Regions from separate parts of the Paenarthrobacter sp. NPDC090520 genome, predicted to be linked through region 1. Evidence: riboswitches for the same ligand, from Rfam matches in the RefSeq annotation. Region 1 holds a riboswitch; each other region holds the start of a gene.
What was found. A riboswitch is a leader RNA that binds a small molecule or an ion and turns the genes downstream of it on or off. The one in region 1 is predicted to bind thiamine pyrophosphate.
Positions count from the first base shown of each region.

Region 2: it holds a riboswitch for thiamine pyrophosphate, as region 1 does, so the genes downstream of both, thiD (bifunctional hydroxymethylpyrimidine kinase/phosphomethylpyrimidine kinase) here and thiO (glycine oxidase ThiO) in region 1, are expected to answer to the same signal.
Region 3: it holds a riboswitch for thiamine pyrophosphate, as region 1 does, so the genes downstream of both, ACIQTZ_RS21290 (ECF transporter S component) here and thiO (glycine oxidase ThiO) in region 1, are expected to answer to the same signal.

Region 1 is NZ_JBIVXM010000001.1:168,800-176,748, forward strand. Features, by position in the region: gene ACIQTZ_RS00910 (RNB domain-containing ribonuclease) at 1-1,397, opposite strand, end outside; gene ACIQTZ_RS00915 (ferritin-like fold-containing protein) at 1,439-2,107, shown strand; gene thiE (thiamine phosphate synthase) at 2,104-2,769, opposite strand; TPP riboswitch at 2,797-2,916, shown strand; gene thiO (glycine oxidase ThiO) at 2,909-4,168, shown strand; gene thiS (sulfur carrier protein ThiS) at 4,165-4,401, shown strand; gene ACIQTZ_RS00935 (thiazole synthase) at 4,405-5,202, shown strand; gene ACIQTZ_RS00940 (hypothetical protein) at 5,293-5,595, opposite strand; gene ACIQTZ_RS00945 (DUF3107 domain-containing protein) at 5,631-5,855, opposite strand; gene ACIQTZ_RS00950 (TetR/AcrR family transcriptional regulator) at 5,906-6,562, opposite strand; gene moeB (molybdopterin-synthase adenylyltransferase MoeB) at 6,647-7,846, shown strand; gene ACIQTZ_RS00960 (SDR family NAD(P)-dependent oxidoreductase) at 7,885-7,949, shown strand, end outside.
Region 2 is NZ_JBIVXM010000002.1:61,003-68,951, forward strand. Features, by position in the region: gene ACIQTZ_RS02930 (Rne/Rng family ribonuclease) at 1-1,822, shown strand, start outside; TPP riboswitch at 1,896-1,994, shown strand; gene thiD (bifunctional hydroxymethylpyrimidine kinase/phosphomethylpyrimidine kinase) at 1,986-3,506, shown strand; gene rplU (50S ribosomal protein L21) at 3,849-4,157, shown strand; gene rpmA (50S ribosomal protein L27) at 4,217-4,480, shown strand; gene obgE (GTPase ObgE) at 4,617-6,203, shown strand; gene proB (glutamate 5-kinase) at 6,193-7,371, shown strand; gene ACIQTZ_RS02960 (glutamate-5-semialdehyde dehydrogenase) at 7,368-7,949, shown strand, end outside.
Region 3 is NZ_JBIVXM010000025.1:20,485-28,433, reverse strand. Features, by position in the region: gene ACIQTZ_RS21320 (Na+/H+ antiporter subunit D) at 1-312, shown strand, start outside; gene ACIQTZ_RS21315 (Na+/H+ antiporter subunit E) at 309-872, shown strand; gene ACIQTZ_RS21310 (monovalent cation/H+ antiporter complex subunit F) at 869-1,147, shown strand; gene mnhG (monovalent cation/H(+) antiporter subunit G) at 1,137-1,520, shown strand; gene ACIQTZ_RS21300 (DUF4235 domain-containing protein) at 1,589-1,849, opposite strand; gene ACIQTZ_RS21295 (NUDIX hydrolase) at 1,887-2,600, opposite strand; TPP riboswitch at 2,753-2,888, shown strand; gene ACIQTZ_RS21290 (ECF transporter S component) at 2,967-3,587, shown strand; gene ACIQTZ_RS21285 (ABC transporter ATP-binding protein) at 3,587-5,122, shown strand; gene ACIQTZ_RS21280 (energy-coupling factor transporter transmembrane component T family protein) at 5,119-5,913, shown strand; gene ACIQTZ_RS21275 (GNAT family N-acetyltransferase) at 5,991-6,593, opposite strand; gene ACIQTZ_RS21270 (penicillin acylase family protein) at 6,692-7,949, opposite strand, start outside.

The DNA.
Region 1 (7,949 bases):
GTGCCGGACTCAAGCTCACCGTCGCACCGGGCCGTGATGGCCGGTTCCTGGATCTGGATGGTGCCGTACGGTCCGTTGCCGTTCCCGTTGCCGTTTCCGTTGGATGGTTTGGATCCGGAGATCACCACGGCATCGAATTCTTCACCGATGTGGTTGGCCACCAGGGCAGCCTCCACCGTGTCCAGGGCCAGGCGTTCCAGCTTCCCGGCCAGTTGGTCCGAGGACGCCATGATCTCCGGGAGCGTAGGAAGTGCTTCGCGGGCCCATTGAGGGATGTCGTGTCCGCCGCTCAGCGCTTCGCAGATCACCAGGACAAAGCGGTCGATCAGGCGGCGAAGCGGAGCGGTGGTGTGTGCATACGGCGCCCCGATGGCCGATTGGATGACATCCTCCGGGACCTCGCCATCGAATGGCGTGTACCCGGCGCCCCGGAACAGCGTGCCTGCGGAGTGCAGGATGGCCAGTTGCTTGGGATCGGAAGCATCAAGGGTACGCAGGTACTCGCCATAGGTGATGTCGCCGTCCCACGGTTTGCCCAAGGCCTGGGTTTGCCGCTTGAAATGAAGCAAGGAGCGCTCGTCCGGCGCGGGCATGGTGCGCAGGATCCCTACCTTGCCGTCGAGCATCATGCGGGCCGCGGCCATGCCCGTCATGAGGGAGATCTGGGCGTTCCAATCCTCCACGGGAAGCGAAGGGGCAGCCACAATCCGGTACCCGCCGCCACCAGTCGCCTGGACGATCTCCTGCTCAGGCATGTTGAGGCTGGCACCACCACGCTTGCGTTCCAGCTCCACTCGTTTCAGTCCGACCTCCTTCAGCAGTTGGAGGACAGGAAGGGCCGAGCCGGAATCTATCTGCTCCTGGGCACCCTTGTAGCTCAGCTTCGCGCGGCTCCGGACCTTGGCGCGCGCGACGGAGACGGACACGACGTCCGCTTTTGCATCAAGGTCGAAGTCCCACACGAACGCCCCGCAATCCTGCCCGGCCAGCAGGCTGCCGGCATGCTCGCTGATCACCTCCGGGTGGAGGGGAATCCGGCCGTCGGGAGCGTAGTAGGTCTGGCCGCGCTGCCTGGTTTCCGCGTCCAAGGCTCCATCGGGCACAACAAAAGAGGGGACGTCCGCAATGGCGTAAAGGACTTTGTAGCCTTCGCCTGAATGGTCGATGAAAAGGGCCTGGTCCAAGTCGGTGGAAGTGGCGGGATCAATGGTGACGAAAGGAACGTCGAGCAAATCCCGGGCGGGGAGTTGATGGTGTTCAACGGCCGCGCGAGCCTCAGCCAACGCATCGCCGGGGTACTCGCCGGGCAGTTCCAGCTCGGTCCTGAGCGCAGCCAGGGACTCCGCGAGCTGGTCGGAAGAATCGTCGACGTTGGGCGCTATCCGATGATGTGACACGAAAGTCAGACTAGCCCGAATTCGACGGATAGTCTTGGAACATGGGCACCTCCACAGGCCGCAACGACTCCCCGGGACAGCTCGCCGCCGGGCTGCTGGGTGCCATGGCCTACGGGGAGTTGTCCGCCTTTGGCCGGTTGTCCTCCGACTCCCGGTTGGCACCGACGCTTCGCGAACGGGCCATGCTGGCGAAGATCGCTGTTGGCGCCTTCGGAAACTATGCCGTGATCAGTGGCAGGCTCACCGAAATGGGGAACGACCCTGAGGACGCCATGCTCCCGTTCCAGGGTTCGTTCGACCATTTCCACGAGCGGACCCCGCCGGGAGACTGGTTCGAGTCGGTGACGAAGGCTTATGTCATCGACACCGTATCGGCGGACTTTTACCGAACGGTCGCCGGGTTCCTCGATTCCGGGATCCAGCATTTCGTCCAGCAGGTTTGCTCGGCCGATCAAGCTACCGAAGCCCTGCGGATCCTGCTGCGCCGGGCCCTGCGGGATGACCCCCGGCTGGCTTCGCGGCTCTCGCTCTGGGGCCGCCGGATTGTGGGGGAGGCCCTCACCCAGGCCCAGCGGGTGGGCTTGGAGCACCCGGACCTGGGACCACTGTTGCGCGATGGACACGGATCCCGTGCCGCAGTCCATCAGCTCACCGCAGAGCTGGCCGAACGGCACGGGCGCCGCATGACGGGGCTTGGGCTGACGGCCTAGGCCGCGTCGAGCGCCGAAAGCAGCGCCCGCGCGGCCGCCGTCGGGTCCTCCGCCTCGGTGATGGCGCGGACCACCACGATGCGGCTGGCACCGGCGGCAACTACTTGCTCCACATTTCCAAGGTCAACCCCACCAATGGCGAACCAGGGCAGGTCCACCCCGGCTTGTTTTACGGCCTCCGCGGCATATGTGACCAAGTCCAGCCCCACAGCAGCGCGGCCCGGTTTGGTGGGTGTCGCCCAGAGCGGGCCTACGCAGAAGTAGTCCAGGCCACCAGGTCCCTGGGAAGCGGCCACAGCCGCGTCCACCTGCTCGGGCGAGTGGGTGGAGAGGCCGATTGTTTCCTCGACCGGGAGCAGCTCCCGGGCCGCCCCCAAAGGGATGTCCTTTTGGCCGATGTGGAACACCGGAGCCCCGGAAATACGGGCAACATCGGCGCGGTCGTTGACGGCCCAAAGGCGTCCGTGGCGGCTGGCAACCTTGTTCAGGACCTCCAGCAGTTCCAGTTCTTCGGCAGCCTCGAGCGTCTTGTCGCGGAGCTGGATAATGTCCACTCCGCCCTCGAACGCGGCGTCCACAAAGTCTTCGAAGTCGTCCTGCCGCCGGCGGGCGTCGGTGCACAAATACAGGCGGGCAGGGGAAAGGAGATCAGGCTGGGTCATGCAAACCAGAGTAGTTCCTCTAAACTGGGCACGTACTGCGGGAGCCGCGACGATCGTCTTTATGACTGTCCGGCTGAGAGGGCTTCAGCGCCGACCGCTTGACCTGATCCGGCTAGTACCGGCGTAGGGAAGGGAATCCATGGCACAAGCCATTCACGCAGACGTCGCCGTCATCGGCGGCGGCGTCATTGGACTCGGAATCGCGCATGAGGCGCGACGCCTGGGCCGTTCGGTGGTCCTCATCGATCCGGCACCGGCAAGTGGAGCAACCTTTGCCGCTGCCGGCATGCTGGCTCCCGTCAGCGAGCTCCATTACCAGGAGGAAGATCTCCTGGAACTCATGCTGGAATCGTCGCGGCGCTGGCCCGCCTTCGTGGACAGCCTCGCCGGGTCGAGGGAAGCCGCCGGATACCGCACGACGGCGACCATCGCCGTGGGTGCCGACGCCGCCGACCGCCGTGCGCTCGCGGACCTCCGGGCAGTCCAGGTGGCTGCGGGACTCCAGGTGGAGCCACTCCTGCTGAGGGATGCCCGTGGGCGGGAGCCGTTGTTGAGTCCGCAGGTATCCTGCGCGTTCCACATACCGGCGGACCATCAAGTGGATCCCCGCAAGCTGGCGGCGAGGCTTCTGGCCGGTTTGGCTGCCCACTGTCCCGCCGATACCAGTTGGATCGAGGGGACCGATTCCGGCTTCCACCTCCGGGAAACGGCCGTCCGCCTGCTCTGGGACGAAGGACGCGTAGCCGGCGTTGAATCCAGCAGCGGCAGGCGGGTCTCGGCCAAGGAAACAGTCCTTGCCAATGGCCTGGACGCTGCAACCGTCAACGGCCTCCCGGAGCAGCTCCATCTCCCGTTGCGGCCGGTCTACGGGGACATCCTCCGGCTCCGTGTCCCGGAATCCCTGCAGCCCCTTGTCACGTCGACCATCCGCGGAATGGTGCGGGGTGTGCCCGTCTACATCGTTCCCAGGGAGGACGGGACCGTGGTAGTCGGGGCCACCCAACGCGAAGACGGATTGTCTGCCAGTTCCAACGCCGTCTCGGCCGGCGGCGTCTACCAACTCCTGCGCGATGCCCAGGTCCTTGTGCCCGCCGTCGCAGAACTGGAACTCCTCGAAGCGACAGCCCGCGCCAGGCCGGGAACTCCGGACAATGCACCGTTGCTGGGACGGGTGGCCGGTGCCGGGGGGGAGGTCCAGGGCCTGATTGTCGCCACGGGCTTCTTCCGGCACGGAGTTCTCCTGACGCCCGTGGCTGCGGCCATCGTGGGCGGTTTGATGACCGGCCCGGCCGATCCCAGGTGGTCACGCTTCAGGCCGGACCGCTTTGCCCCGCAGGGAAGTGCACCCGCCATCCATACCTCCGCTCATACCGGACCATTCACCAAGGAATCAGCATGAACATCAAACTCAACGGAGCAGACCACGCAGTAGTGGACGGCGCCTCCGTCAGCACCCTCGTGACGTCCGTCACCGGCCGCGCACTGGACCACCGCGGACAGGCGGCCGACGGCGGCAAGTTGGGCGTCGCCGTCGCACGCAACTCGGAAGTGGTGCCGCGCAGCCAATGGGCCGCCACGGACCTCGCCGAAGGCGATGAACTGGAACTCGTTACCGCAGTCCAAGGAGGCTGAACCATGACCACAACAAGCACTGAAACCCGGATTGACCCGTTGGTCATTGACGGTGTTGAGCTTTCGTCCCGTCTCATCATGGGAACGGGAGGCGCTCCCAGCCTTGAAGGCCTCGGAGCCGCACTCCTGGCATCCGGGACGGAACTGACCACCGTGGCCATGCGGCGCTACTCTCCAGCGGAGGCAGGGTCGCTCTTCCAGCTCCTGGTGGACAACAACATCCGGGTGCTCCCCAACACTGCAGGCTGCTTTACGGCCAAGGACGCGGTGCTGACGGCCGAACTGGCCCGCGAGGCATTGGAGACCGACTGGGTCAAGCTTGAGGTCATCGCGGACGAACACACGCTCCTTCCCGACGCGGTGGAACTCGTGGAGGCCACGGAACAGTTGGTGAACCGGGGCTTCAAGGTCTTCGCGTACACCAACGACGATCCGGTGCTGGCCCTGCGCCTGGAGAACCTTGGTGCCACCGCCGTCATGCCGCTTGGCGCGCCGATCGGAACAGGCCTGGGTATCCTCAACCCGCACAACATTGAGGTCATCGTCTCCCGCGCTTCTGTTCCGGTGGTCCTGGACGCGGGCATCGGCACGGCCTCCGACGCGGCGCTTGCCATGGAGTTGGGGTGCGACGCCGTCCTCCTGGCCACCGCCGTGACCCGGGCCCAGAACCCGGCCCTGATGGGTGAGGCTTTCAAACACGCCGTCCTGTCCGGCCGGTTCGCCCGTCAGGCCGGACGGATTCCCCGGCGGGAGCATGCCCTGGCGTCCTCTGCCATGGAGGGCCGCGCAGAGTTCCTCTGACGTGGAAACACGTGTGGCCACCGCCCAACGGCGGTGGCCACACGAGTTTAAGGAACCGGAACTTTATGGGACCGGAACGTCCGGGACTGCCTAGAGGCGCAGGGCCTTGGTCAGGGCCGTAGTATCCCGCGAGGTGCGCGTACGGCCCAGGTAGACCACGGCGCCTGCCGCGGCAGCTGTACCCAGCACGATGGGCAGCACATAGGGAATCCACGTCAGCCCAGGCTGGTAGCCCAGGCCGGCCGCGATGAAAGCCACCCAGGCCAGTGCGCCGATGCCCAACGAAACTCCGGCCGGCAGGGCAATGCCGTACTTGCCGTGCCGTTTGTCATTTGCCCACACCAGGAAGCCGGTGGCGACAGTCGCAAACGCAACAACGACGAGTGAAAGCATGGGGACTCCTTAGCGGCAGTAGTCAGGGCAAAGTGTCAGAGGGCGCCGAAGCCCACGCGCCGGACTTCTTCGGCGCCGATTTCGACGTAGCCCAGGACGCTGCCGGGAACGATCACCTGGCGGCCCTTGTCGTCCGTCAGCCGCAACTCGGAACCCTTGGAGAGGGCGTCCGCAACGAGCTTGGCGACCGCGTCAGCGTCCAATGCGGATTCGAGCACAATTTCACGGCCGACGTTCTGAATGCCGATCTTTACTTCCACAGCAAGGCCTCCAAGCCAATCAAGAATTAGGTCAGTCCTTTATTTGTAGCCTAGGACTCTTTGGGGAATCGACTGATTCCGCGCCAAGCTAAACGATAGATCAGATCGCTGGCCACATCGAGATCCAGATTTCCGTCCGTTTCAAGCCAGTAACGCGCGCTGACCTGGGCCATTCCGGCCAGCCCCCGGCCCAGGAGCTGGGCCTCGAGCGGGGGTAGCTTGGTGTCCTCGGCAATGACATGGGCTACGGCATCGGCGAAGGTCTTGTTGAACGTTTCCAGTCGGGAACTCACATCGGGATCGTTAATGAGGTCCGATTCAAAGACCAGCCGGTGCGCTTGGTCGTCGTCCGCGATGAACTTGTAGTACGCGCGCATCACGGCCTTGACGCGCTCCTTGTTGTCCGAGGTGGAATTCAAGGCGGTGAGCATCAGTTCGGTCAGCGCGGCGAGGTGGCTGTCCAGGAGCGCCATGTACAGCTCCCGCTTGGAGGGGAAGTGCTGGTAGAGCACCGGCTTGCTCACATGGGCGGTCTCAGCGATCTCATCCATGGCGGCACCGTGAAAGCCGTTGGACACGAAAACTTCCAGGGCAGCGTTGAGCAATTGCGCGCGGCGTTCGTCCCGCGGCAACCTTGCTGAGCGCGGTGAACCAGTCCGTTCCTGCTTTGCTGCTGCCCCATCGTTTGCCCGTGCGCCGTCAGCCACAGTCTGCCGCCTTTCCTTTGCAGTTATGACCACTGTACCGGTGGGTAATATGACCGGGCGGCATCGGCAGGCATACATTGGGGTATGGCCTCAATTCTTGCCGCCCACACTGCGCCCGCGGTCCTGCCGCCCCTCGTTGAACCTGCCGCCGGACTGTCGCCGGCCGAGGTGGAACGGTACTCCCGGCATCTCATCATTCCGGAAATTGGAGCCCTGGGCCAACGCAGGCTTAAGAATGCGAAAGTTCTTGTCATAGGCGCCGGTGGGCTCGGTTCGCCGGCCCTCCTGTATTTGGCCGCAGCGGGCGTCGGTACGTTGGGAATTATCGACGACGACGTGGTGGACCTCAGCAATTTGCAACGCCAGGTGATCCACGGAGTCAAGGACGTTGGCATCCCCAAAATAGAATCGGCGCGCAACGCCATTGCCGAACTCAATCCGCTGGTCAAGGTAGTGCTGCACAATGACCGCCTTGATTCCTCGAATGCGTTGGACCTCTTTGCGCAATACGACCTCATCCTGGATGGCGCGGACAATTTCGCAACCAGGTACCTCGTTAATGACGCCGCCGCGATCCTGGGCAAGCCCTATGTTTGGGGTTCCATTTTCCGGTTCGACGGACAGGTAAGCGTCTTTTGGGGCGAGCACGGCCCTACCTACCGCGACCTGTACCCTGAAGCGCCGCCAGCGGGCTCCGTGCCGTCCTGCGGCGAAGGCGGTGTCTTCGGCATGCTCTGTGCAGCCGTTGGCTCCCTTATGGTCACCGAGGCAGTCAAGCTGATCACCGGCGTCGGGCGTTCCCTTCTGGGCCGCGTGGCGCTCTTTGACGCCCTGGGTGGCAGCTGGCGCGAAATCAAAGTGTCCAAGGACCCGGAAGCCGAGCCGATCACCGAACTGACCGACTACGAGGCTTTCTGCGGTGTTACCCCTCCGGCGCCCGCCGACCAGGCGCACACGGTGACGGCCACGGAATTGGCGCAGATGCTGGCCGACCGCGAGGTAGGTAAACGGGACTTCGACCTGGTGGATGTCCGGGAGTCCGGCGAATACAGCATCGTCAACATCGACGGCGCCGTACTGATCCCGCAGGGCCGCATCCTCTCGGGCGAAGCCTGGGTGGACCTGCCGCAGAACCGGGACATCGTGTTCCACTGCAAGGCAGGAACACGCTCCGCAACAGTCCTGGAGGCTGCCCGCAAGGCCGGGTACGACCGCGTCAGCCATCTCGACGGCGGTATCCTCGCCTGGGTTCGGGACGTCGAGCCGGAGAAGCCCGTCTACTGAGCATTGCCGGAGCGCTCCCATGTCTGGGAAGCTCAAGCATGGGCGAAGAAGCGACGCAGACGCAGCAACACCACCTCGGCTCGGCTTTCGGCCACTACTCCAC
Region 2 (7,949 bases), on a different contig from region 1:
GAAATCGGGTGATTCCGTCCTTGTGCAGGTAACCAAGGATCCCGTCGGGCATAAGGGTGCACGCCTGACCAGCCAGATTTCCCTTCCGGGCCGCTACCTGGTGTACGTTCCCGGCGGTTCCATGACGGGCATCTCACGCAAGTTGCCCGACGTCGAGCGCAACCGCCTCAAGCGGATCCTCAAGGACCGTTTGCCGGAGAACGCCGGGGTCATTGTCCGTACGGCAGCCGAAGGGGCCTCGGAAGAGGAACTGACCCACGACATCAACCGCCTCCGCGCCCAGTGGGAGGGGATTGAGGGCCAGGCCTCCTCCACGAAGGTCCTGGCACCCGAGCTGCTTTATGGCGAGCCCGATTTGACCATCAAGGTGGTCCGTGACGTCTTCAACGAGGACTTCTCCAAGCTCATCGTTTCCGGCGATGATGCCTGGGACACCATTGAGGCTTATGTCACCTATGTTGCGCCGGACCTGGTGGGCCGGCTCGAGAAGTGGACCAAGGACCAGGACATTTTCTCGGCATGGCGCATCGACGAGCAGATCCACAAGGCCCTGGAACGCAAGGTCTTCCTGCCGTCGGGTGGATCCCTGGTGATCGACCGTACCGAGGCCATGACTGTGGTGGACGTCAACACCGGCAAGTTCACCGGCAGCGGTGGAAACCTGGAGGAGACCGTCACCAAGAACAACCTTGAGGCCGCCGAGGAAGTAGTCCGCCAGCTTCGCCTGCGCGATATCGGTGGCATCATCGTCATCGACTTCATCGACATGGTGCTCGAATCCAACCGGGACCTGGTGCTGCGCCGCCTGGTGGAATGCCTGGGCCGGGACCGTACCAAGCACCAAGTGGCGGAAGTGACCTCCCTTGGCCTGGTGCAGATGACGCGCAAGCGCATGGGCACAGGCCTGCTCGAGGTCTTTGGCGAGCAGTGCGAGCACTGTGCCGGACGCGGCGTGGTGACTCACGACGAACCTGTTGAGCACCGTCGTGCAAACGCTGTTGCCGCCGAGCAGCACCGGCCGCACACGGAAACCCAGCAGCAGCCTTCCAGCCGGACTGAGCGGAAGCGCCGCCGCGGCAAGGGCGGGGGACAGCCGGCAGAGAGCTCGACGCCGGTCCACACCGCAGCTTCGCCTGCGCCTTCGACGCCGGCTCCGGAGCCAGTGGATCCGGCACGGCAGGCCAAGGCCCAGGCCACCAGGGCTGCCCTGGCCACGATCGCCGCCGCAGCGCACGCTGCCCACCTGCACGACGACGAGGTTCACCGGGCCGAGGAAGAAGCACGTGCGGCGGCCGCCGCCGCAACCGGGGCTGGCGCAGAGCATTCTGATGAGGTGCCCGATTCGGGCGCCGTCGAGGGCGCCCCGCGTGCCACGCCGGTGCTCCGGTTTGGCGGTGAAGAGGTTGCCCTGCCCTTCGTGGAACACCACGAGGAGCCGGCTTCGGAGAAGCCTGCCATGACTCTGGACCTGTTGGCTGAGGCTTTCTCCCACCTGGGTGGGGGTCCCGTGGCTGTCGAAAGCCAGGCTGGGCCCGCTGCCACTGTTGCTGCTCCCGCGGAAACCGTCCCCTCCCGGCAGGATCCTGCGGAGGAAAGCGATCCGTCCAGTCGTGCCCGCGGCCGGCGTGGGCGCCGGAACCGCAGCGCCAGCCGGGCGCAGGGTGCCGCCAACGAGACCACGGTAGAGCACCATGAGGTGTCCGCGTCCACCGGTGGGGGAGCGGCCCATGAAGCCAAGGCGCCGCAGGAGCAGGCCAAGAGGGAGTCCGCTGCTTCTGAGCCGATTATCCTCGGCGTGGGGGTTCCGGCCTCGGAACTCTAGGCATTGCCAACGTCATGTAACCGACGAAGGGTCCGGCAGTAACTCCTGCCGGACCCTTCGTCCGTTAGGCTTGGTCACTGACACGGGGTGCCAGGCGTTGGGCCGGGCTGAGATCCAGACCCGTTGAACCTGTCCGGTTAGCACCGGCGAAGGGATGTCCCTCATGACTTCATCGTTGAAATCAGCCGTCTACGCCGTCGCAAACACCGGCCGGCGGACCCCGCGCGTCCTTAGCATCGCGGGCTCCGACCCCTCCGGCGGCGCTGGAATCCAGGCAGACCTGAAAAGCATTGCCGCCCACGGCGGCTACGGAATGGCCGTGGTCACGGCGCTCACGGCGCAAAACACTTTGGGCGTCACCGCCGTCCATGTTCCGCCCGTGGACTTCCTTAGGCAGCAGCTTGAGGCGATCAGCAGCGACGTATCCATCGACGCCGTCAAGATCGGGATGCTGGGAGACGCCGAGGTGATTGGCGAGGTGCGTCGCTGGCTGGAGGAGGTGCGCCCCGCCGTCGTGGTCCTTGACCCGGTGATGGTAGCTACCAGTGGTGACCGCCTCCTCCGGGAATCCGCCGAAGCCGCCCTGCGCAGCCTTTTGCCGGTGGCGGACCTCATCACCCCCAACATTCCTGAACTCGCCATGCTGCTGGGCGAGCCGGAAGCGACGGATTGGTCCACTGCCCTCGAACAAGGCAAGCGGCTCGCGGCCGAATGTGGAAACACCGTGCTGGTGAAGGGCGGACACTTGGCGGGAGCCGAGTGTCCCGATGCGCTCGTTAATACCAGTGGATTGCTGCGGCAGGACCTTGTCTCGGTGGCGGGGCCACGGGTGGAGACGAAGAACAGCCATGGAACGGGCTGCTCGTTGTCCTCGGCCCTGGCTACGGTCCAGGCGCGGACGGGAGACTGGGAAGCGTCGCTGCGGGAGGTCAAACCCTGGCTCCTGCAGGCCCTGGCCACCGCGGATGTGCTGGAGGTGGGCCATGGCAGTGGCCCCATCAACCACTTCCACCATGCACAGCAGGCCGAAGGCCCGGGGGCTTTCGCCGCCCGCCTGTGGGAGGAAGCGGCACCTGAGCTGGACGCCATCCATGGCCTCGAATTCATCCAGGGGCTGGAGTCGGGCAGCCTTCCCGAGCCACAGTTCAACTATTACCTCGCGCAGGATGCCCTTTACCTGAACGGCTACTCGCGGGTGCTGGCACGGGCAGGTGCCCTCGCTCCCACCGAGGAAGAGCAGCTGTTCTGGGCCAGGTCCTCGCAGCTCTGCCTCGAAGTCGAATCCGAACTGCACCGCAATTGGCTGAGCACGCGGGAGGCCGCAACCCACACCGGACCTGTCACCAAGGCCTACGTGGACCACCTTCTGGCGGCGTCGGCCTCTGGAAGTTACGGTGTGCTGCTCGCGGCCATCCTGCCCTGTTACTGGCTCTACGCCGAGGTGGGACACCGGCTCCACGCAAGTTACGTCACAGCAGGTTCCCCGTCGGAGCACGCGTATGCGGACTGGTTGAAGACCTACGCCGATGAAGACTTTGCCGAGGCCACCCGCAAGGCCATCGGCTTTACGGCCGCGGCCGCGGTCGTCGCCTCCAGCCACGACCGGGCCGCCATGGTGGAGGCTTTCGCCCATTCGTGCCGCTACGAGACGGCCTTCTTTGACGCCCCGCGGTTGCACGCGTAAAGGCCGCCCGCGCGTCGAAGTGGTGAATTCCCGGCAAAGTGTCCCGGAGCCTGTAGGCTGTATGGGCACGGTGCCGGGAAAGTCCGTTCCTACTGGTGACTAGCGTCACGCGGTGGCTTCCGGACCCGGCCTCATTTGCAGCCGAGGGTCGAACTAGCGTAATCTTGATCTTCGGTGCTTACGCCAACACTTGGGTTATGCCCCCTGGAATTATTCACGGGATGACTCGCGGGCTTCGATCTGGAGTCCACGGCGTTGAGGCACAGCGTGAACCAGGCCTGATTCCGGTTCGAGTTCCGCACGCAAATTTAGTAAGAAACGTCGAGAGAAGTGAGTACCCCAGTGGTGTACGCGATTGTCCGCGCAGGCGGCCGCCAAGAAAAGGTTTCCGTTGGAGACTACGTAACGCTGAACCGCGTCCCCGGTGGAGCCGGCAGCACGCTTGAGCTGCCCGCCTTGCTCCTGGTTGACGGCGACAAGGTCACCTCCGCTGCTGCGGACCTGGCCAAGGTGAAGGTCACGGCCGAGATCCTGGAGGACCTCCGTGGTCCCAAGATCGTCATCCAGAAGTTCAAGAACAAGACCGGCTACAAGAAGCGCCAGGGTCACCGTCAGGAACTGACCAAGATCAAGATCACGAGCATCGCGTAACTTTCCTTACGCAGTTCAGATTTTCAGTTTCCCCACATATTTAGAGGCAGGCATTTCACATGGCACACAAAAAAGGCGCGAGCTCCACTCGCAACGGTCGTGACTCCAACGCACAGCGCCTCGGCGTCAAGCGTTTCGGTGGCCAGGTAGTTTCCGCAGGCGAAATCATCGTTCGCCAGCGTGGAACCCACTTCCACCCCGGTGCAGGCGTGGGTCGCGGTGGCGACGACACCCTGTTCGCACTCCAGGCTGGTGCGGTTGAGTTCGGTACTCGCCGCGGCCGTCGCGTAGTGAACATCGTTGCTGCTGCAGCTGCAGAGTAACAACACGTTCTGAACCGGTGGAGCGGGCCCAAAAGGCCCGCTCCACCGTTCTTTTAACCGCATTACAATCGTTCGGGGCGCCCGGTGTGCGCCGGACATGGCATTCGCGCTGTTTACAGCGACAGAGGAGATAGACGTGGCGAGCTTTGTAGACCGGGTAGTCCTGCACGTTTCAGGCGGTACCGGCGGCCACGGCTGTGTTTCCGTCAAGCGTGAAAAATTCAAGCCACTCGGCGGACCCGACGGCGGCAACGGCGGCAATGGTGGCGACGTCATCCTCCGTGTGTCGTCGCAAACCACCACGTTGCTGGACTACCACCACGCTCCGCACCGCCACGCTACCAACGGTGGCCCCGGCATGGGGGACTGGCGCGGCGGCAAGAACGGCGAAACCCTGGTCCTTCCCGTACCCGACGGTACGGTGGTGAAAACCAAGGATGGCGACGTACTGGCTGACCTCGTGGGGGAGGGCACGGAGTACATCGCGGCCGCGGGTGGACAGGGTGGCCTGGGCAACGCCGCCCTTTCGTCGCAGAAGCGGCGTGCCCCCGGTTTTGCCTTGCTGGGCATCGAAGGCGATTCCAGCGACATCGTCCTGGAACTGAAGTCCATTGCCGATATTGCCCTGGTTGGATTCCCGTCTGCCGGCAAGTCCAGCCTGATCGCGGCCATGTCCGCAGCGCGCCCCAAGATTGCTGACTACCCGTTCACCACCCTGATCCCCAACCTGGGAGTGGTCCAGGCCGGTGAGGTCCGGTTCACCATTGCAGATGTTCCCGGGCTGATTGAAGGGGCGAGCGAGGGCAAGGGCCTCGGCCATAACTTCCTGCGCCACGTTGAGCGCTGCGCTGCCCTGGTGCATGTCCTCGACTGCGGCACCCTGGAGTCCGACCGCGATCCGCTGTCCGACCTGGCCATCATCGAGGCCGAACTCGACAAGTATGCCGTGGACATGAGCTACGCCGGAGTCGACGGGGAAGTCGTTCCCCTTAATGAGCGTCCCAAGCTGGTAGTCCTGAACAAGGTGGACCTGCCGGACGGCAAGGACATGGCCGAGTTCGTCCGCCCTGACCTGGAAGCCCGCGGCTACCGTGTCTTCGAAGTTTCTGCCACCAGCCACGAAGGCCTGCGCCCGCTCAGCTTTGCCATGGCTGAAATCGTCAAGGCTGCCCGCGATGCCGTGGAGATCGCGCCACCGAAGGTAGCCGCACCGGTGCTGCGGCCCCGCGCGGTCAACGAATCCGGCTTCCGGATCCGCCGCGAGGAAAAGAACCTCGAGCCACTCTTCCGCGTGCTGGGCGAAAAGCCGGTGCGCTGGGTCAAGCAGACCGACTTCACCAACGAGGAAGCGATCGGCTTCCTTGCCGACCGCCTTGCCAAATTGGGCGTGGAAAACGAACTCTTCAAGGTCGGGGCCAAGCCCGGCGATACCGTGGTGATCGGCGAAGACGACGGCGTGGTCTTCGACTGGGAGCCAACCATGATGGCTGGCGCGGAACTCCTCGCCACGCCCCGTGGCACGGATATCCGGGTGGCCGACATCGGCGATCGTCCCACGCGAGCCCAGAAGCGCGAAGAACAGGTGGAGCGCCGCGAAGCGAAGGCCGCCGCGCGCGCCGAACTGGAAGCCGAGCGCAAGGCGGGCATCTGGACGGAGTCGGCCAGCCGCCGTCGTGCGCAGCCCATCAAGGAAAGCAACCTGGACAACGGTGATGACGACTAAAACCGTCGAAACCCCCCAACCGGACATCCACGAACGCCACGCACTGGCCTCCGCCAAGCGGATCGTGGTGAAGGTCGGTTCGTCGTCCCTGACCAGCATCAAGGGCGGTATTTCCGAAAAGTCGCTGACCGGCTTGGTCAACGCGCTGGCGGAGAAACGGAACGCAGGTGCCGAGATCATCCTGGTTTCCTCCGGTGCCATCGCTGCCGGCCTTGCCCCCTTGGGCCTGGCGAAGCGTCCCAAGGACCTCGCCACCCAGCAGGCAGCGGCCAGCGTGGGACAGGGCCTGCTCATGGCCCGCTACACCCAGGCCTTCAACGCCCACGGCGTCACCGTCAGCCAGGTCCTGCTCACCGCCGACGACCTCATGCGCCGCACCCAGCACACCAATGCATTCAGGGCCTTGGACCGTCTGCTGAACCTTGGGGTGGTGCCTGTGGTCAACGAGAACGACACCGTGGCCACCCACGAAATCCGTTTCGGCGACAATGACCGCCTGGCAGCCCTCGTGGCCCACCTGGTCCGCGCGGACGCGCTGGTGCTGCTTTCCGACGTCGACGCCCTCTACGACGGTCCTCCATCCCAAGGTGCGCAACGCATCCCGTTGGTCCGGGGACCGCAGGACCTCGAAGGCGTCACCATTGGCAAGGCCGGAAAGGCCGGCGTCGGTACCGGCGGCATGATGACCAAGGTTGAGGCGGCGTCCATTGCGGCAGGCTCGGGTATCCATGCCTTGGTCACCTCCACCGCCAACGCCGCCGCGGCGCTGAACGGCGGGAATGTGGGAACCTGGTTCGCCGTCAACGGCAACCGCAAGCCTGTCCGCCTTCTGTGGCTGGCGCACCTGGCCACGGTCCGTGGCCGGTTGGTGCTCGACGACGGCGCAGTGAAGGCCGTGCGCGAACGGCACAGGTCACTCCTGCCCGCAGGAATTTCCGAGGTTTCGGGGGAATTCGAAGCCGGCGACCCGGTGGAGATGGTTGGGCTGGACGGCGCCGTGGTGGCGCGAGGGCTGGTGAACTACTCCTCGGACGAGCTGCCGAAGATGTTGGGGCGGTCCACCCAGGAACTTGGCCAGGCCATGGGCCGCGGCTATGACCGCGAAGTTGTTCATGTTGATGACCTGGTGCTCCTCCGGGCGCCCCGCTCATCTAAACTTGGAGCATGACTGAAGCGCTGACTCCTGACGCCCCCGTGATTTCCGACGTTTCCGGTGCCGCCGGCCAAACGCCGGGGAACCCTGCGGCGGGCACCGTTCCAGTCTCTGCCGGAGATGTCCAGTCTGCCGTTTACGGGATCGCAGACCGTTCCCGCAAGGCTGCCCGGCGCATGGGCCAGGCCAACCGTTCCTGGAAGGACAGCGCACTGCGGGCCATCGGCGCCGCCCTGCTGGACCAGCAGAAGCAGGTACTCGAAGCCAACGCCAAGGACGTGGCGGCGGGGCGGGCGAACGGTACATCTGCCGCCCTTTTGGACCGGCTGACCCTGACCCCGGCCCGGATTGACGGCCTGGTTGCCGCTCTGGAGAACCTTGCCGGGCTGCCCGATCCCGTGGGCAACGTGGTCCGCGGACAAACCCTGCCCAACGGCCTGCGCCTGCGCCAGGTCAACGTCCCGATGGGCGTGGTGGCCGCTATTTACGAGGCCCGCCCCAACGTCACCGTGGACATCGCAGGGCTTGCCCTCAAGAGCGGCAATGCCGTGATCCTGCGTGGCGGCTCTGCAGCGGCCAACACCAATGAGGCG
Region 3 (7,949 bases), on a different contig from region 1:
ACGAGCCTCCTGACCTTGCTCGCCATCGCCCGCGTGTGGAACAGGGCCTTCTGGCGCAAGCCCGAGGATGCTGAATACCCGGATCCGGTGCTCCTGACGCCCGGCCGTGCCGGTGTCCTTCCCCGGACCATGGTGGGTTCGACGGCCGGACTGGTGGTCTTCGGTGTAGCGCTGACTGTCTTCGCCGGACCGCTTTTCCAGCTGTCCGGCGGCTCAGCCGAGATCATGCTCGACCGTTCGGCCTACATCCACTCCGTCCTGGGTGATAACGCTCCGGTGCCCGCCGCGGTGCAGACAGGCGGTGCCAAATGAGCCGCAAACCGATCTCCTTCCGCACCGAACTCCCACTGCTGATCTGGCTGGTGATTGTGTGGGGCGCCCTGTGGCGGGATTTCAGCCCCGGCAACCTGTTGTTCGGCGCGCTCATCGCCATTGTGGTGGCCAAGCTGTTCTACTTGCCCCCCGTTGAACTGAGTGGCCGCTTCAACATCCTCCGCGCCATTCCTTTCGCCCTCATGTTCCTCGGCAAAGTGGTGGCAGCGAGCTTCCTGGTCCTCTACCTGGCCGTGGTCAAAGGACCCAAGGTGCGCAGCGCCGTCGTCGCTGTTCCGCTGCGGAGCCATGCCGACCTCATGGTGACGGCCACCGGCCACGTCATCTCCCTGATCCCGGGCTCGCTGGTGGTGGAAGTGGACCGCTCCACCTCCACGCTCTACCTGCACGCGCTCAACATCTACGGAGAGGAAGATGTGCGGAAAATCCGGCACGAAGTACAGGACATCGAAGCCGGACTGATCAGGATCATGGGCACCCGCGAGGAAGTGGCAGCCCTTCGGGCTGAAGCCCCGGGCATGGAAGGAGCCTCACTGTGAAAGAACTGGTTCTCATTGTCACGGCTGTGATCCTCAGCCTCGCCGCGGCCGGGGCGATCATCCGGATCGCCGTTGGGCCGTCGTTGCTGGACCGCGTGCTCGCTTCCGACGTACTCCTGGCCATCCTTGGCGCTGCGCTGGCGGTGGATATGGCGGTCAACCGGCACCTGAACAACCTCATGCTCCTGGTTGCCTTGGCCGTGATCGGATTTATCGGATCGGTGACCGTTGCCCGGTTCGTGGCTGAGCGAAGGGGACAGGCCAATGACTCCTGATGCAACCGGCGTGGACCTCGTGATCGACGCCGTTACGGCAGTGTTCCTGGTGGTGGGCGCCCTGATGTCACTTGGTGCGGCCATCGGGTTGTTGCGTTTCCCGGACCTCATGAGCCGCATGCACGCGGCCACCAAACCGCAGGTGTTGGGCTTGTTCCTCATGCTTGCCGCGATCGGCCTGCAGATGCGCACCTGGTGGGTGTGGCCCGTGCTGCTGGTGGCTTGGATCTTCCAGTTGCTGACGGCACCCGTTGCGGCCCACATGGTGGGGCGTTCGGCCTACCGTACCAAGCATGGGCACCGTGAATTGCTCACCAAGGACGAGCTGGAAGCCGTGGTGCAGCGTGCGGCCGAGGGGCGTTCGGAGGACTAGGGCAACGCGGGGTCACTTCCGGCCCATCCGGACGTCCGCCATGGGCCGTGAGTGACCCCGCGTTGGTTCTAGACGATGTCCTGGGACTTGGCGAAGCGGGCGATGGCGCGCTGCGTACCCCGGCTGGCGAGGACCTGGATGAGGGTGCTGACAAACGCCGAGATGAGGGCGAACGTCAGCGCTGAGCGGAGGCTCGTCTCCATATCATCGTTGCCTTTGGGCGGCTTGTTGCCCGTGGCTTTTTCCCATCCCTTGTTGACCAGCTTGGTGCCAAGGAAACCCGCGCCGAGGCTCACGCCTGCGCCCAGAAGCTTGAGGAAGAAGTTCATGCCTTCAGCCTAACCTCAACAACCCGGCGGATCCTGCTTAGCCCCGGCTCGCCCTCTCCTTGAGGAAGGCGGCAAGGGAGCCCGGTGGTGCCAGCACGGGAACCACCTCATGATCCGCGGTCCACATGGCATCAACGGAGTCGAAACGGGAGATTTCCCTGAGCAGGTAGTACGTGGGCGGCATGAGTTGCAGCTTGCCCTCAGCCTCCGCGGACAGGATTCCGTCAACGGGCATCCACAGTGACTGCCAGGCCTCAGTGGTCTGGTGTTGCGGTGCGGCGTCCTGGGCAGGCTTGGCAACGTAAAAGTAGGTGTCGAAGCGCTTGGGCATGTCCACGGGCGTGATCCAGTTGGCCCACGGCCGAAGGGCGGCCGGATCCAACGTGAGGCCGGCTTCCTCCTGGACCTCGCGGATGGCGGCGGCGAGAACAGTGCCGGAGCTCCTGCATGCTTGGCTGCTGGCCGCGGAGGAATCCGGTTCTGCTGTGGCGATTGAGCTCAGCCGCCACTCCTTGGCATGTCGTTCCAGAAGCTCTGGTGCGTAGTCCCAGCCCTCGTAATCCCCAGTGTCCACGCGGCCGCCGGGGAACACCACCATGCCCGCCGCAAAGTCCATGGTGGAGACCCTGTGCTGGACAAAGGCCTCCAGCCCTGCAGACGTATCGCGGAGCAGGATCACGCTGGCTGCAAGGCGGGCTTCGGCAACTGGCTTGGCTGCGTCAGGATGGCTTGGGCCAGGAGTTTCCGTCATGCTGCCATTGTCTCAGCTACGTTGTGCGGCCCGGTCTGCGACCCCAAGGGCGGGGAACGGGGCGGAGAGCGGCCCCGCACGGATTTATGACCCGCTCCATGACCCCGCAAACCCCTTCAGGTGTAAACTGAACCTCGCCCATAAGGGCAGATTGATAACGACAGGGGAGCGCCGCCGTCGAACCTGCAGCGATGCAGGAGACGCGAGGGCGCTGAGAGTGCGGACAGCCGCAGACCCTCGAACCTGATCCGGTTAGTACCGGCGCAAGGGAGTCGAGCTTCTCAGAGTGTCCGGACCAGGGCGGCGTGAGCCAGCCGGGGTATCCGGGGAGCACTTTCCCCTCCTGTAACCTCAGGAGGCAAAGAAATGACCACGGCAAGCGTGAAGAAGACCAGTAACAACTGGCGCGTTGTAGACATTGTGGTGGCAGCGTTGATCGCCATCGCCGGCGGCGTGATTTTCTGGGCATGGTCCCAGGGCGCCGCAATCGTATCCATCCCCATGAACGCGGCCTACCCGCCGCTCACCGGCCTGATCGCCGGCGGCTGGATGATCCCGGCGGTGCTGGGCATGCTCATCATCCGCAAGCCCGGTGCGGCGCTGTTCTGCGAGGCCGTGGCCGCCACCGGCGAGCTCATCATGGGCTCCCAGTACGGCACCACGGTGCTCATCTCCGGCATCCTGCAGGGCCTCGGCGCCGAGCTGGTGTTCGCAGCGTTCCGTTACAAGAAGTTCAACCTGCCCACCTCGCTTCTCGCGGGTGCGGGCGCTGGCCTCTTCTGCGGCCTGAATGATTCCTTCCTCCCGTGGGGCTGGAACATCGCCTACGAAGCCGTCGACAAACTGGCCTACATCGCATTCTGCACAATCTCCGGTGCGATCATCGCCGGTGCCCTCTCCTGGGTTGCCACGCGCGGCCTGGCGAAGACCGGCGTGCTGAGCGCTTTCGCATCCCGCAAGGCTGCGTCGGAGCCTGTCTTCAACTGATGGCCGCCACAAACAGCGGCCGGCCCGCCGCCATCTCGGCCGAGGGCTGGGGATGGCGGCACGCCGGACGGTCCACCCCTGCCATCCACGGATTGGACCTGCGGATCGAACCCGGGGAGCGCGTGCTCCTGCTGGGTCCCTCCGGAGCCGGCAAGTCGACGCTCCTGCACGCCTTGGCCGGGGTGTTGGGCGACGAGGAAGACGACTCGGACGAGACCGGCTCCCTGCTGATCGACGGCGGACTGCCGCGCGAACAGCGGGGCCGCGCCGGTTTGATGCAGCAGGACCCGGAAACGCAGGTGGTCCTGTCCCGCGTGGGCGACGACGCAGCGTTTGGTGCCGAGAACCTCGCCGTTCCGAGGGCAGAGATTTGGGCGCGCGTCCATGAGGCGCTCGACGACGTCGGGTTGCGTACCGCTGCAGATGGCGGCTTGGCGCTGGATCACCCGACGGCGGCACTCTCCGGCGGGCAGAAGCAGCGCCTTGCGCTTGCCGGCATTCTGGCGATGCGGACAGGGCTGCTCCTCCTGGACGAGCCGACAGCCAACCTGGACCCGGCCGGCGTGCTGGAAGTCCGCGACGCCGTTGGCCGCTGCCTGGACAAGACCGGTGCAACCCTGGTGGTGGTGGAGCACCGGGTATCGGTCTGGAAGGACCTCGTTGACCGGATCGTGGTCCTGCAACCCGGCGGAGGGGTTCTCCTGGACGGGCAGCCGGACCACGTGCTTTCCGAGGCCCGCACCATGCTCATTGATGCGGGCGTGTGGGTTCCCGGCTATGTTCCACGAACCCGTGCACGGACCCTCGTCCCCGAGATGGCACCGTTGCTCCTGGCAGCGCAAGACCTGGCTGTGTCCCGGGAAAAGCCCCGGCGTCGCGGCTTCAAGAGCATCCCGCCCGTGCCGGTCCAAGCCGGGGTTACCGCGCAGGTCAGGGCCGGACAAGCACTGACCATCACGGGTCCGAACGGCGCGGGCAAGTCCACGTTCGCGCTCACGATGGCGGGCCTTCTGGCGCCGGTGCACGGCAAGGTGTCTGCCGCCGTCGAACTTTCCCAAGGCGCCGGGATCGATCCGTTCGCGTGGAAAGCAGACCAGCTGATCTCCCGAATCGGCACCGTTTTCCAGGAACCGGAGCACCAGTTCGTCACGGGCAAGGTCCTGGACGAGCTCATGTTCGGCCCCAGGCATCTGGGCCACGGCGAGGAACGCGTGGACGAACTGCTTGAGCGGCTCCGGCTGACGCACTTGGTGGACGCGAATCCCTATACCCTGTCCGGCGGTGAAAAGCGCAGGCTGTCCGTGGCGACGGTCCTCGCCGCACATCCCCAAGTGCTGGTGCTCGATGAACCAACCTTCGGCCAGGACGCCAATACCTGGGCCGAACTGGCCTCGTTCCTGTCGGAGCTGTTGGACCAAGGAACGGCCGTAGTCTCGGTGACCCACGACGAGGAATTCAGCGCTGTCCTTGGCGGCGCGGAACTGCACCTCACGCCAGCGAACCAGGCAGAGAAGCAGGAAGCTGGTGCGTCATGAGGGAGACCTTGAGCCTGAGCGGCAACCATGCCCTGTTGACCCGGGCCAACCCTTTGGCAAAGTTCGTGGCCGTTTTCCTGATTTCCATGGTGCTGGCCCTGTCCATCGACTGGGTCTCGGCGTCGATCGCGCTGGTGGCAGAGCTCGCGCTGTTCCCGCTGGCCGGGCTGACGGTGCGGCTTCTGTGGGTCCGGGCCTGGCCGCTCATCATCGCGGCAGCGATCGGCGGCTGGAGTACCGCGATCGTGGCGCCGGACAGCGGCGCTGTACTGCTCGACGTCGGACTCTGGTCCATCAGCGAAGGTTCCCTCCAGCTGGGGCTCGGTTTCATGCTGCGCGGTTTGGCGATCGCCTTGCCGGCAATCCTGCTGATGACGTGCACCGACCCGACGGACTTGGCGGACGCGCTGGCGCAGAAGGCCAGGTTGCCGCACCGCTTTGTGCTGGGGTCCCTCGCGGCGATGCGGCTTGTGGGCCTCATGGCGGAGGAGTGGCAGACCATCGGCATGGCCCGGCGTGCCCGTGGTGTCGGTTCCCAGGGCAGCCCGGTGCAACGCTTGAAGGCCACGCTCGGGCAGAGCTTTGGGCTCCTTGTCCAGGCCGTCCGGAGGGCCTCCAGGTTGGCCGTGACCATGGAAGCCCGTGGCTTCGGCGGTGGCAAGCGGACCTGGGCGCGCGAATCCACGTACTCGCTGCTGGATGTGTGGGTCTTGCTCGGCGGGGTGGTGATCGCCGCGGCCGCCGTCTCGACGGCCGTGGGGGCAGGAACGTGGAGTTTCGTCTGGCGGTAGGCCACGCCAGGCGCGCAGCGTGAGGCAACGGAGGGAGCCGTGGGCCCAAGCCCGCGGCTCCCTTGTCCGGCCGGCTCCTAGCTGTCCGCCTTGTCCGCCTGGATCTCATCGAAACCGGCGCGGGTCAGGAACCCAAGCTGGGCTTCTTTTTCTTCCAGTTGGACGATGGGTCCCAGTTCGAAGCACGTCGCTTCCAACCTGCGAAGGGCCTTTGCGTTGCGGGCATCCGGTTCCACGATGATCCGGTCCTTGCCTGGCACGGAGAACATGTACTTGATGAGCGAGGTCGCCAGTCGCGGCGTGAAGTGCGGGATGGGACGCGTGGCCGGCGCCAGCAGGAGGTGCATCCCGATGTCCCCTTCACGCGCAGGGTAGACCTCGCCCACGGGATCGTGCAGGGGTTCGTAGGTCTGGAACAGGGCCAACGGCTCGCCATCGAGGACCACCAGGAACGCATGGTGGGTGTCCAGGGAGTCCAGGAACTCGTAGATGCCCAGGACCTCCTCGCGCGGCTTCTCCGTCATGCCCCAGAACTTGGCGCGGGGCTGCGAAACCCACTCGTGGATGAAGTCGATGTCCTCGGCAGGAACCACGGGAACAATCCGGAGCGAACCCCAGCCCTCAAGCTCTTCTGCGTAGATGGTGGTGCGGACGGCGAAGTCCTGGGTGGTGGTATTCATGTGCTTCCTTTTGTGCGATGCGATGCGATGCGATGCGGTGTGTGCAGGTGCGAACTGAGGTGATGCGGTAGTGCAAAAAACCGTGGCGAAGCCAAGCGTCAGGCGTCTTTGGCGAGCCGCTCCCAATCCGTGACCACGGGTACCAGTTCCCCGGTGGACCACAGAGGCAACTGGTCGGAGAGGTGTGGATGGTCCGGCTTGCCCGCGGCTCCGAACGGGACAATCCACCGGCTGTTGCTGCGCTGGGACAAGTCCCAGACATAACGGGCAACGGGCCCACGGAAGCTTCGATCCTCCACGCCGGGGAGGCTTTCCGTGCAGAGGACGCACCCTGTGTCTCCACTGAGCCGGGCTTCAGGGGCGGAGCCGGTCCAACGTCCCGGAAGCACGTGGACGGGGAGCAGCTGATGCCTGTCGCCCCACAGTTCGCCGTCCATGAACGACTCTTCCAGGGCCACGTCCTCAAGGGCCGCGGCTGCTTCAACCGGGATGGCAATTCCCAGCTCAGAGCCGCGGGCAACAAGCGTTTCAAGCGCGAAACCCACCCGGGAAGCAGTCGACAACCACGGTCCAAACAGGGAGGAGTGCCCGGTTGGTTCAGCCAGCTTGGCCAACGCCTGATGCCTGGCAATGCGCTGCACCAAGGCACCCCGCCAAGCAGCGAACACCGCAGCCGGATGGCTTTCGGCCTCCATGTGCCCGTCCCAAACAAGCAAGAGGGCGCGCAGCGTGTGGGCCACAGGGGACAGGTCATCAGGGTCCAGGCCGTCCAGGAGATCCCGGAAAAGGGGCCACGGGCCCAGGAGCGTGTCCGAATGGATCGCCTGCATCCGGTCGACGGAGACGGGGCCCCTGGAAGACTCCAGAAGCTCCCGGATCCGCCGGGCCCTGTGTTCCGGGGCGAACTCGAGGGCCACAGCGTCCCCACCCCCGGACGCACGATCGTTGGCACTGACCGCGAACCTGGTGACCTCCGTGCGGGGGAGGGCAACGTACTGGCCATCCCACGCGTGCCGGGCGGACAGCCCTGGCACGGGAAGCCGACGGTTTGCAGGGTTGCGCTGTGGCACCAGACCGGCGACGAAATGCCGCACGGACCCGGCGGAGTCTGCCGTGATCACGCTGTTCACGGGCTCCACCCACGAGTCGAACGCGGCTTCCACCTCGGCCACCTGACGGCTCCGCAGCAGCGGAAGGAGGGCCTCGAAACCCAAGCGCCCCTCAACGTAGGCGGGGAAGCGCAGACTCAGCGCGCCGCCGTCGGGCATTTCCGAGATGACCGGACCGCGGGCGGTCTCCAGGATCTCGACGTGGACCGGACCGGAATCCCGGACCGTGATGGCCTCGGAACTGACG